DNA from 4 places in the Paenibacillus sp. NPDC058177 genome. Region 2 is predicted to be linked to each of the others. Evidence: riboswitches for the same ligand, from Rfam matches in the RefSeq annotation. Region 2 holds a riboswitch; each other region holds the start of a gene.
What was found. A riboswitch is a leader RNA that binds a small molecule or an ion and turns the genes downstream of it on or off. The one in region 2 is predicted to bind cyclic di-AMP.

Region 1 (2,198 bases), 1.0 Mb from region 2:
AGAACAACCTATCATGTCAACTCTTACTCTACAAAATCAGCGGGTCGTTATTATAGGAGGAAGCTCCGGGATTGGATTGGCAACAGCCAAACAAGCGGTGGAACAAGGTGCATCCGTCGTTCTGGCAGGTCGGTCCTTGGACAAACTGGAACTAGCAAAGGAAAGACTGGGCGAAGACTCCGTAGAAATATATACTTTGGACAACAAGGATGAGGAACAGCTGAAATCCTTTTTCGAGCAAATTGGGCCATTCGATCATCTGTTCACGCCTGGCGCCAGCTATGTCAGAGGGCCGATTACGTCAAGTGCGGAGGTTGCCCGCAGCTGCTTTGACGCTAAATTCTGGCCGCAATACAATGCTGTAAAATATGCTGCCCCGCAGATGCGCCCCAATGGCTCGGTCGTACTGATGTCTGGTGCCTTTGGGCAAAGACCGCTCACAGATGGCGCTTCCTACGCTGCCTGCAATGGAGCCATCGAAAGTCTAGGTAAAGCGCTGGCGGTGGAGCTGGCTCCTATTCGGGTCAATGTCATTTCCCCGGGAACGATTCACACAGAATTTAACTGGGAAGGCGCCGAACAAGCGGTTCGGGACGAATCCTATAACGCCTATGCCAAAATCAACCTGCTCGGCCGGATCGGCACAGCCGCAGAAGCCGCACATACTGTTGTATACCTGATGACGAACGGATATACCACCGGCAGCACCCTGTTCCCGGACGGCGGCTATATTTTACGCTAATCTCTTAGCATACTCTAAAAACAAAAGGTGCCCCGGACAGCCAGAAAGCTGGCTAATTCGGGACACCTTCTATGTATTTTCTGAATTATTTCTGTCCAGTCATGGCCAGATAGCTTGTCTCACTCACGACACGGCGTGCGGTAACATAACGATCAGCATAATACGATTCCGACAATTTACTGATGCGAACGCCCTTGCTGCTGGAGGAATGAGCGAACTCACCATCACCGATATAAATACCTGCATGAGAAATTCCGTTACCAAGGGTATTGAAAAATACTAAATCTCCGACACGAAGATCTTCTTTAGCGACAGCTGTACCCGCTTTAGCTTGGGACTGCGAGGTGCGCGGAAGATCTCCCGCATTGAACTTGTTGAATATGTATAGAATAAATCCGGAACAGTCAAAACCCGCTGTTGTTGTGCCTCCCCATACGTAAGGAGTACCAAGGAGTTGGTTCACTTCATTGTCGATCTTAGCGTTAACGTCACTGGCAAATGCGGCTGGTGCTGCAGTTAATAGAATAGCGGCTCCAAGTACAGAAACAATAAACTTCTTCAGACCGTGATTCTCCCTTCAAATGCCTACGGAGTTAGCTGAGGGTTCGGTTAAAGGTTTCCCTATATTCCCTTGCTTTCAGGAATAATTCACCCAGATGTGGTTCCCCCGTTTTCAACGATTGAAATTCGGCAACATTGATTAATATTTTGTAACTATTTGTATAGTAGTATAGATGTCCCCCTCCTGTCAATGCCATTTGATAGATTCACAACTTTATTTGCTCTTACATTCTTTCTACATATTCATAGATTATACTGCTATTTATCGCTTATTTTTCAGGGGATCGACCCTGCTTTTTCTAGCAATTCTTCCTCTATCAGTCCCGCATGTGTACATGAATATGCAGATGAAAAACTGGTAACATTCTTGTAATCACTGCGGATATATCAGCTATTTTGTCACAACTATTTTCATTTCCAGAATCTTATAGGCAGCTATCTCTAGTGTAGGTTATATTTTCGGAATAGCAAAAAGACGCTACAAACACCAAAGAATTGGAGTAGTAGCGTCTTTTATTGGCACATATAATCAATAACAGAAAGTTAGAAATCTTAAATCGCTTTTACAGAGAGTTCGTTCTTTAAAATCGACATTACCAAGGCAGTTGCTTATCTTGGTGATAGAAACCACCTGTTGGACCATCGGCTGGCAGTGTAGCAAACTTAATACTGGTCAGACTTCCTTCTCTTTCATCCAAGGAGGCTTTCTCTCCTCCAAGTCCAGTGCGGACCCAACCCGGGTGAACGGAATTCACCTTGATCGGCGTGTCCTTCAGTTCGTGTGCTAAATGAACAGTAAAAGCATTCAAGGCTGTTTTAGAAGCATTGTATGCAAATGTCTTCATTGAATAAATTGGAGCACTAGGATCTGAATGCGCGGTCAGAGAGCCGAGAA
Region 2 (2,198 bases):
TGTCTTTGGCAAACATACAGGCGAGCAGCGGGAACGCTGAGTAAGCGGTATTGGCTGCCAGGAACAGAATGACAGCGGTAATCCCTTGAATGAAGAAATACAGCACGCCGCGTCCAAAGGTGGATTCAGTGATCTGGGATACGACGGTAGCTTTCTCGTCGGGCACAATGCCATACCAGTAAGCCAGGACGGTTATACCTGTGAACATAATCCCTAGAATGAGGCCCATGGCCATTAGGGTTTTTGCCGCGTTTTTCTCAGCAGGCGCTTTAAAGTTCGGAATAGCATTGGATACAGCCTCAACCCCGGTCAAAGCCGAACAGCCAGAGCTAAAGGCCTTCAGGAGCAGGAACAAGCTAACATTGGATACGGCAGTCCCGATCTCGGGAACATGGGCATGCGCACCGCCCGTAGCATATTTTATAACCCCTGAAATAATCAAGACAAAAATGGAAATAACAAACAGGTATACAGGAACAGCAATGAAAGATGCGGATTCTGTTACACCGCGTAGATTAAGTATCGTTAGGATGATAATTACGGTAACTGCAATAAGAACGGTATGACCATGCAAGCTTGGAAAAGCCGATGTGATCGCATCTGTCCCTGCTGACGCACTTACGGCAACCGTCAAAATGTAATCCACGAGCAAAGAGCCCCCAGCCAAAAGCCCGGTCGGAACGCCTAGATTGTTCTTAGCTACGATATAAGCACCGCCGCCTTGTGGATAAGCAAAGATCGTCTGCCGGTATGATAAAATCAGAATCGCCAGCAGTCCCAATACGGCAAGTGCAATTGGCAGTGAGTACCAGATCGCAGTGAACCCCGCGGCGACCAGTACAATCAGGATTTGTTCCGTTCCGTAGGCCACAGACGAGAGCGCATCTGAAGACAGAACAGCCAGTGCTTTCACCTTGGATAACTTTTCATGATCGAGTTCGTTGGATTTCATCGGACGCCCGATCAAAAGTCGTTTTACTTTGCTTACCATTGTAGAAACAGTTCCTCTCTTTGTGAGTTGAATCGGTCATACCGTGCGCCGTTTTCACGGGTGGATTTCATAAATGCAGGCACAAAAACAAGCATACGGAAATGATCCGCATGCCTGGGGCATGGTCATTATCCCACTTTTGCTTACGAGGTTAGCTGGCGGATTCGGGCTGTGGTAGCCCTACGGTTCGGCCGTATAGGCCGCTTCCGATTCACCCCTTTGGCATCGTTATGCCAAGATTGGTTCCCCCGTTTTTCCTAGGAAAATTCAGCGCATATTCAACTTCTCACAAGGTCTAATATTAGTCTACAAAGTGCATCCAGTAAAGCGGTGAAAAAAATGAAAAAAGAATGAAAAAACATTCAAAACCCGCAAATTTTATATCGGGAACTGTCCGCTCTTTCATTCTCTTCTATTATCCCTTCGGCCCGTGTTTTTATAACATTTTGACGTTATTTGTGACGAATCAGCAGGGAATATTTTTTGGTTGTACTTGCTTATGCTTCTTCTGTTTCCTGCTCCAGCGGCTTACGGCCGAACCAGAGCAAAACCGTGATCAAGGCAAAGGCGATTAGCGCCATAAAAGGAATCGTGATAAAACCAAAATAATTCAAATAATCTTTGTTGCAAGGAACTCCCACTGTGCAGGGAATAATCTTGCTAAGCGCGGGAATTTTCTGTTCTGCGTAATGATACAGTGAAATGCTTCCCCCGATAATGCTCAGTGGCAGCACATAAGGAATAATGCGCTTGTCTCCCCGGTACGTGGCAATGCCTAGCAGAAATAGCTGGGGATACATAAAAATGCGCTGGAACCAGCAGAGCTTACAGGGCTCATACTTTAGAACCTCACTTAGATAAAGGCTGCCTGCCACGGCCACTACTGACACAAACCAGGCCAGATAAAGAGCGTTACGGCGGCAAAATAGGGAGAATTTACTCATTTCACTTGGCCTCCGCCGCTTTGGCTGCAGTATTCACTTCCGCCGAAATAGCGTCAAAGTTAAACGGCTCTGCGGATTTCACGCCATTAATGAAGATGGTTGGCGTATTATTAACCCCTGCGTCAGAAGCTGTCTTGATGTCACGCTGCAATTCGTCATAATACGTACGTTCCTTGATGTCCTTGCGCAGCAGCTCCAGATCAATGTTCAGCTTCTCCTTCTCAGCTAAGCTAACCAGATAATCCTCAGTCGCCCACTTAGCA
Region 3 (2,198 bases), on a different contig from region 2:
CCCAGCCGCAGTCTCTCTGACAGGATAACTTCAGGATGATGTACAATGGTTTTTCACAATCGGCTGTGGAGCCATGGATAGCCGCGGAAGCAGGGACAGCAAAGATTTCTATTCGTGTCAGCTTATGATGTTGTTCTATGTCCACTTTGAATCCTCCCCGAAGCAGTAGCCCATTTAATAACTATAGCCGCCGTCATCACAACACGATACGCCAAAGTACACCCGCGTCAGGCTCTTCGGATCCAGAAGTTCTGGATGTGTACCAAAATAATAGTTGTTCATTTCCTTTTAGCTAATGATGTGATCGTAATCCGAATCATACGCCGCACCGCTTTCTTTTGTAAAAAGAGAAAATCTTTCATAGTAACGTCTATCCGCGGAATTTCAGCAACCAAGGGAGAGAAAGGGGACTAAAAGCATGTTTATTGCCCGTTATGAGGCCTCTATCTTCCTCAAGCACCGCTTTTCATATTTACACGGAAAACGGGCGAAAACCTTGAAATTCCATCCTTTGGAGAAAAAGAATTCTGTTCTGCCTAAAATTTTCGATAATCGTGACAAAAACGTGAAAATAGGAGAAATAGAGAGATTGAACATCAAGAAAGCGCTACCTGATATGAAAAGGGTTTTCTTTATGCATTATTTTGGCATCCTTGACGTTTTACAAGAATTCCTGCGCGAGAGTATGATTACATCTGTTTCAACCACAACCGAATAGTTGATCCGCTTAATTTCCGTCAAGGAAAGCGGGGGAACCAACAATCGGCAGCCGATGTGAGAGTCGGAGCCGGTTATGGGGTGAATCCTGTATGGATGCGTCAAATGTGCATCTGTACGGGTAGGGCGACTCTCACCGCCCGAATCCGACAGCTAACCTCGTAAGCGTATGTAGAGAGGATGAGTGCAATGTGACCGTTAGCGAGCCACAGAGGTAATCCTTTGTGGTTTTTTGCTGTGCTTTTATAAGCAAAACGCTTGTAAGGCAGCGTCTGGTGACGTGACACAGCCACAGATGGCTGTGCCCGAAAATGACGATAGGTCATGATCCTTTCGGAGATTTTCGTTGCCTCCTTGTTGTTGTACTAGAGCAGGAGGAGATAAGAGATATGGCGGATCAGATAGAATATGTGCTGGTATGCGCACCGACAAAAGCCGGAGAGCATTTTATCAAGATTTTAAAATTTAGAGGCATCCCGGTAGCAGGGTTGACGAACAATCAGGAGGAGAAGGAGCGTTTAGAGGAACTGGGAGTTGAGAACACTATTCTTGTAGATACCCGTCACCAGAAAACGTGGTTTCGTCCATCTTTTCCAGTAAGCCGTGTCTATCTGTTCGAGAGCAGCTTTACGCTGTGCTGCCGTTACATCCAGATGTGCCGGGCCTGGACCACACAGCCCATCTTTGTCATCACATCCTCCTTGAATCCCAGATTGGTCTATAAAAGACTGGGTGCAAGTTATGTCATCTATTCCCATAGCGGGGATGCCGTTTTTTTGGCGGATAAATCATCCCGTGATCAGGGATAAACAAAGGGGCTGGAAACAATGCTGGACCTGTATATGATTGCTGCGCTGGCCGTTACGTACGGCTTATTCTATGGATTTGTACAATGGTGTTCGGGTGTAGTCCGGGATGCAGGGGGGCATGAGCGGTGATTGTGATTATTGCTGTGACTGTGCTGCTGTTCATCTATCTGGTCTATGCGCTGATTCACCCGGAGAAATTTTAGCTACATCTAACGCGAGGAATGGGAACAGAAATAGAAGTCTTGCTAAGGAGGGACATTCATGGGCACTCTGCAAATGGTCGTAGTTATCTTAATCCTGCTGCTTCTGGTGAAGCCAGTGGGCACCTATGTGTATCATGTATTTTCGGGTGAGCCGAATCGCACAGACCGATGGTTTGGTCGTACAGAGAATGGCATCTACCGCCTGATAGGGCTGAAGCAGCGTGAAGGGATGTCCTGGAAGAAATACGCGCTAAGCTTCATTTTAACGAATATCGTGCTGGTAGCCTTTAGTTATATCATTCTGCGAGTGCAGCGGGGACTGCCGCTTAATCCAAATGGGATTTCTGATATGGAGCAGACGCTCACGTTCAACACGGTAATCAGTTTTATGACAAATACGAATCTTCAGCATTACAGCGGAGAGACTGGTTTGTCCTATTTCTCGCAAATGGCTGTGATTACGATGATG
Region 4 (2,198 bases), on a different contig from region 2:
GATATATGCCTTCAGCAAAGTGAAGCCAGCGCCCTACAGTCAGCCATCCAGGCAGGCTGCTGCGGTCCGGCAGCAGGGATAACTGTCCTAGACGGTCTACGCCGGCAGGTTCGCCGAAAATCTTCACGGAGCCGGAGTCTGGTGTAGCCAGTCCGGTGATCAGGCGTAATAGGGTAGACTTGCCTGCACCATTAGGACCGAGCAGTCCAGTGATACTGCCTTGGGGAATATGAAAGCTTACGTCGTCCAAAATTGTTTTTTTCCTCGTGCGGAGCGTCAGGTTCTGACATTGCACGGCTGCCTTGAGTTCCGGCAGTGATGAAATATCTTTATTCGTACGCATCAAGATTCCTCCTTATCAAATTGCAGCATCTGTTCTGCTGACAGCCCCAGGCTGGCGCCCGCAGCTTTAAATTGCCGCACGGCCTCCAGGATCATTTCCTTGCGAGCCTCCCCGATGACATCCTGTTCCCTCGTAACAAAGGTACCCTGTCCACGATAGGTGACAATCAGGCTCATTCGCTCCAGCTCCTGATAAGTTCTTGCAGCTGTAGTGGGATTCACGCCTCGGTCGGCTGCCAAATCCCTCACGGATGGCAGACGCGAGCCAAGCGGGATGATACCGGTAACAATCCGGCCCCGGATGGCTTCGACGAATTGTTCATAGATGGGACGCGAGGGATTGATCTGAAATTGCTGCGGCAGCAGCTCCAAAGATTCTTCCATGTCTTCCCCCTAGTAGGAATAATGTGTATGGGTATAGGTCATACACTTGTTGTGTGTAGTGTATCATTCCTCACCATACAATTTCAAGGTTAAAAGTTCTATATATTCATGAAACCGTGAAAAACGATGCAATTACAGGAAAGTCACGGAAAAGGAATGAGAACAGGGTCTCCTGTGTTCCCGGTCACTCTTTAAGACATTATTTTATCCAAATATACTTAATAGTGTCTTTGTGATGTCAGGACAGAACGTATATAATTTGAATGCAATTAGATATAAGCCGAATTTCAATTGAAAACGGGGGAACCATAAGAAGTGAAAGGTGCATATAGACGTAAGTTTGGGCGCCGATCTTCAGGGGTGAATTTCGTTCCGGGAACGAATAGGGCACTGCAGCTGCCCGAATCCGTCAGCTAACCTCGTAGGCTTCAGAACACTGCAGGAACCAAGGGGAGAGGCATTGGTGATCCAGTGCTTTTTTTGTTTGGCATTCTAATGATATACAACGTCAATTTATTATAGTGAGAGGTGAGGATTTGGTTTCGCCATTCCCCAGGTTGAACCGTTTCACAATATTGAAACTTTCCCCGCCCCAGACGCTGGTACTCGGTTTTGCGGCGATCATTTTGATTGGTACGCTGCTGCTGATGCTTCCGGTTGCCAGTCGGACGGGACATTCATTGAACTTTATAGATGCGCTATTTACAGCAACTTCTGCTACCTGTGTTACGGGGCTGGTAGTTGTGGACACCGGCACGTATTTTTCCCTTTTTGGGCAGACCGTCATTATGATCCTGATTCAGGTTGGCGGCCTGGGCTTCATGACGATGGCAACACTCTTTGCTCTGGTGTTAAAGCGGAAAATATCGCTGCGCGACCGGCTTATTCTGCAGGAGGCCATGAACCAGAACTCGATGGAAGGCATTGTACGGCTCATCCGTCGGGTGCTGATCTATTCACTCATGATCGAGGGGAGTGCGGCACTGCTGCTGTCGATACGCTGGGCGTTTGATATGCCGCTCGGCAAGGCGATTTACTTTGGACTGTTCCATTCCATTTCCATGTTCAACAATGCAGGTTTTGACCTGTTCGGCCATTACCGCAGCCTGATGGGATATGTCAATGATCCTGTAGTGAATCTGATTGTCATGTTCCTGATTGTCACCGGTGGGCTTGGGTTTATCGTAATTGCCGATATCGTCGATTACCGGCGCAAGCGCAGGTTGTCGCTGCACAGCAAGGTGGTATTATCCACAACCGCAGCGCTGATTCTGGCAGGCACGCTCGTGATTTTTGTATTTGAATTTACGAATCCGCGGAGCATGGGCTCCCTGAACATCGGCGGGAAAATACTGGCTGCATTCTTCCAGTCGGTCACACCGCGTACGGCCGGGGCTAATACGCTGGATATTTCCGGGCTGCGTCAGGCCACGCAATTTTTTATCGTGATTCTAATGTTTATCGGTGCTTCT

Region 1: linked by a shared signal. The riboswitch ahead of ACFVU8_RS09110 (C40 family peptidase) and the one ahead of ACFVU8_RS04250 (APC family permease) in region 2 are both predicted to bind cyclic di-AMP.
Region 3: linked by a shared signal. The riboswitch ahead of ACFVU8_RS24080 (hypothetical protein) and the one ahead of ACFVU8_RS04250 (APC family permease) in region 2 are both predicted to bind cyclic di-AMP.
Region 4: linked by a shared signal. The riboswitch ahead of ACFVU8_RS22690 (TrkH family potassium uptake protein) and the one ahead of ACFVU8_RS04250 (APC family permease) in region 2 are both predicted to bind cyclic di-AMP.

Annotation. Positions count from the first base shown of each region.
Region 1 is NZ_JBHVVB010000001.1:1,920,352-1,922,549, forward strand. Features, by position in the region: gene ACFVU8_RS09105 (SDR family oxidoreductase) at 14-742, shown strand; gene ACFVU8_RS09110 (C40 family peptidase) at 828-1,304, opposite strand; cyclic di-AMP (ydaO/yuaA leader) riboswitch at 1,309-1,445, opposite strand; gene ACFVU8_RS09115 (SDR family oxidoreductase) at 1,897-2,198, opposite strand, start outside.
Region 2 is NZ_JBHVVB010000001.1:898,789-900,986, reverse strand. Features, by position in the region: gene ACFVU8_RS04250 (APC family permease) at 1-991, opposite strand, end outside; cyclic di-AMP (ydaO/yuaA leader) riboswitch at 1,117-1,274, opposite strand; gene ACFVU8_RS04245 (disulfide oxidoreductase) at 1,489-1,935, opposite strand; gene ACFVU8_RS04240 (DsbA family protein) at 1,937-2,198, opposite strand, start outside.
Region 3 is NZ_JBHVVB010000007.1:116,362-118,559, reverse strand. Features, by position in the region: gene ACFVU8_RS24090 (hypothetical protein) at 1-145, opposite strand, end outside; gene ACFVU8_RS24085 (hypothetical protein) at 419-718, shown strand; cyclic di-AMP (ydaO/yuaA leader) riboswitch at 715-901, shown strand; gene ACFVU8_RS24080 (hypothetical protein) at 1,107-1,526, shown strand; gene kdpF (K(+)-transporting ATPase subunit F) at 1,652-1,729, shown strand; gene kdpA (potassium-transporting ATPase subunit KdpA) at 1,788-2,198, shown strand, end outside.
Region 4 is NZ_JBHVVB010000006.1:263,818-266,015, reverse strand. Features, by position in the region: gene ACFVU8_RS22700 (ABC transporter ATP-binding protein) at 1-343, opposite strand, end outside; gene ACFVU8_RS22695 (GntR family transcriptional regulator) at 343-726, opposite strand; cyclic di-AMP (ydaO/yuaA leader) riboswitch at 995-1,170, shown strand; gene ACFVU8_RS22690 (TrkH family potassium uptake protein) at 1,263-2,198, shown strand, end outside.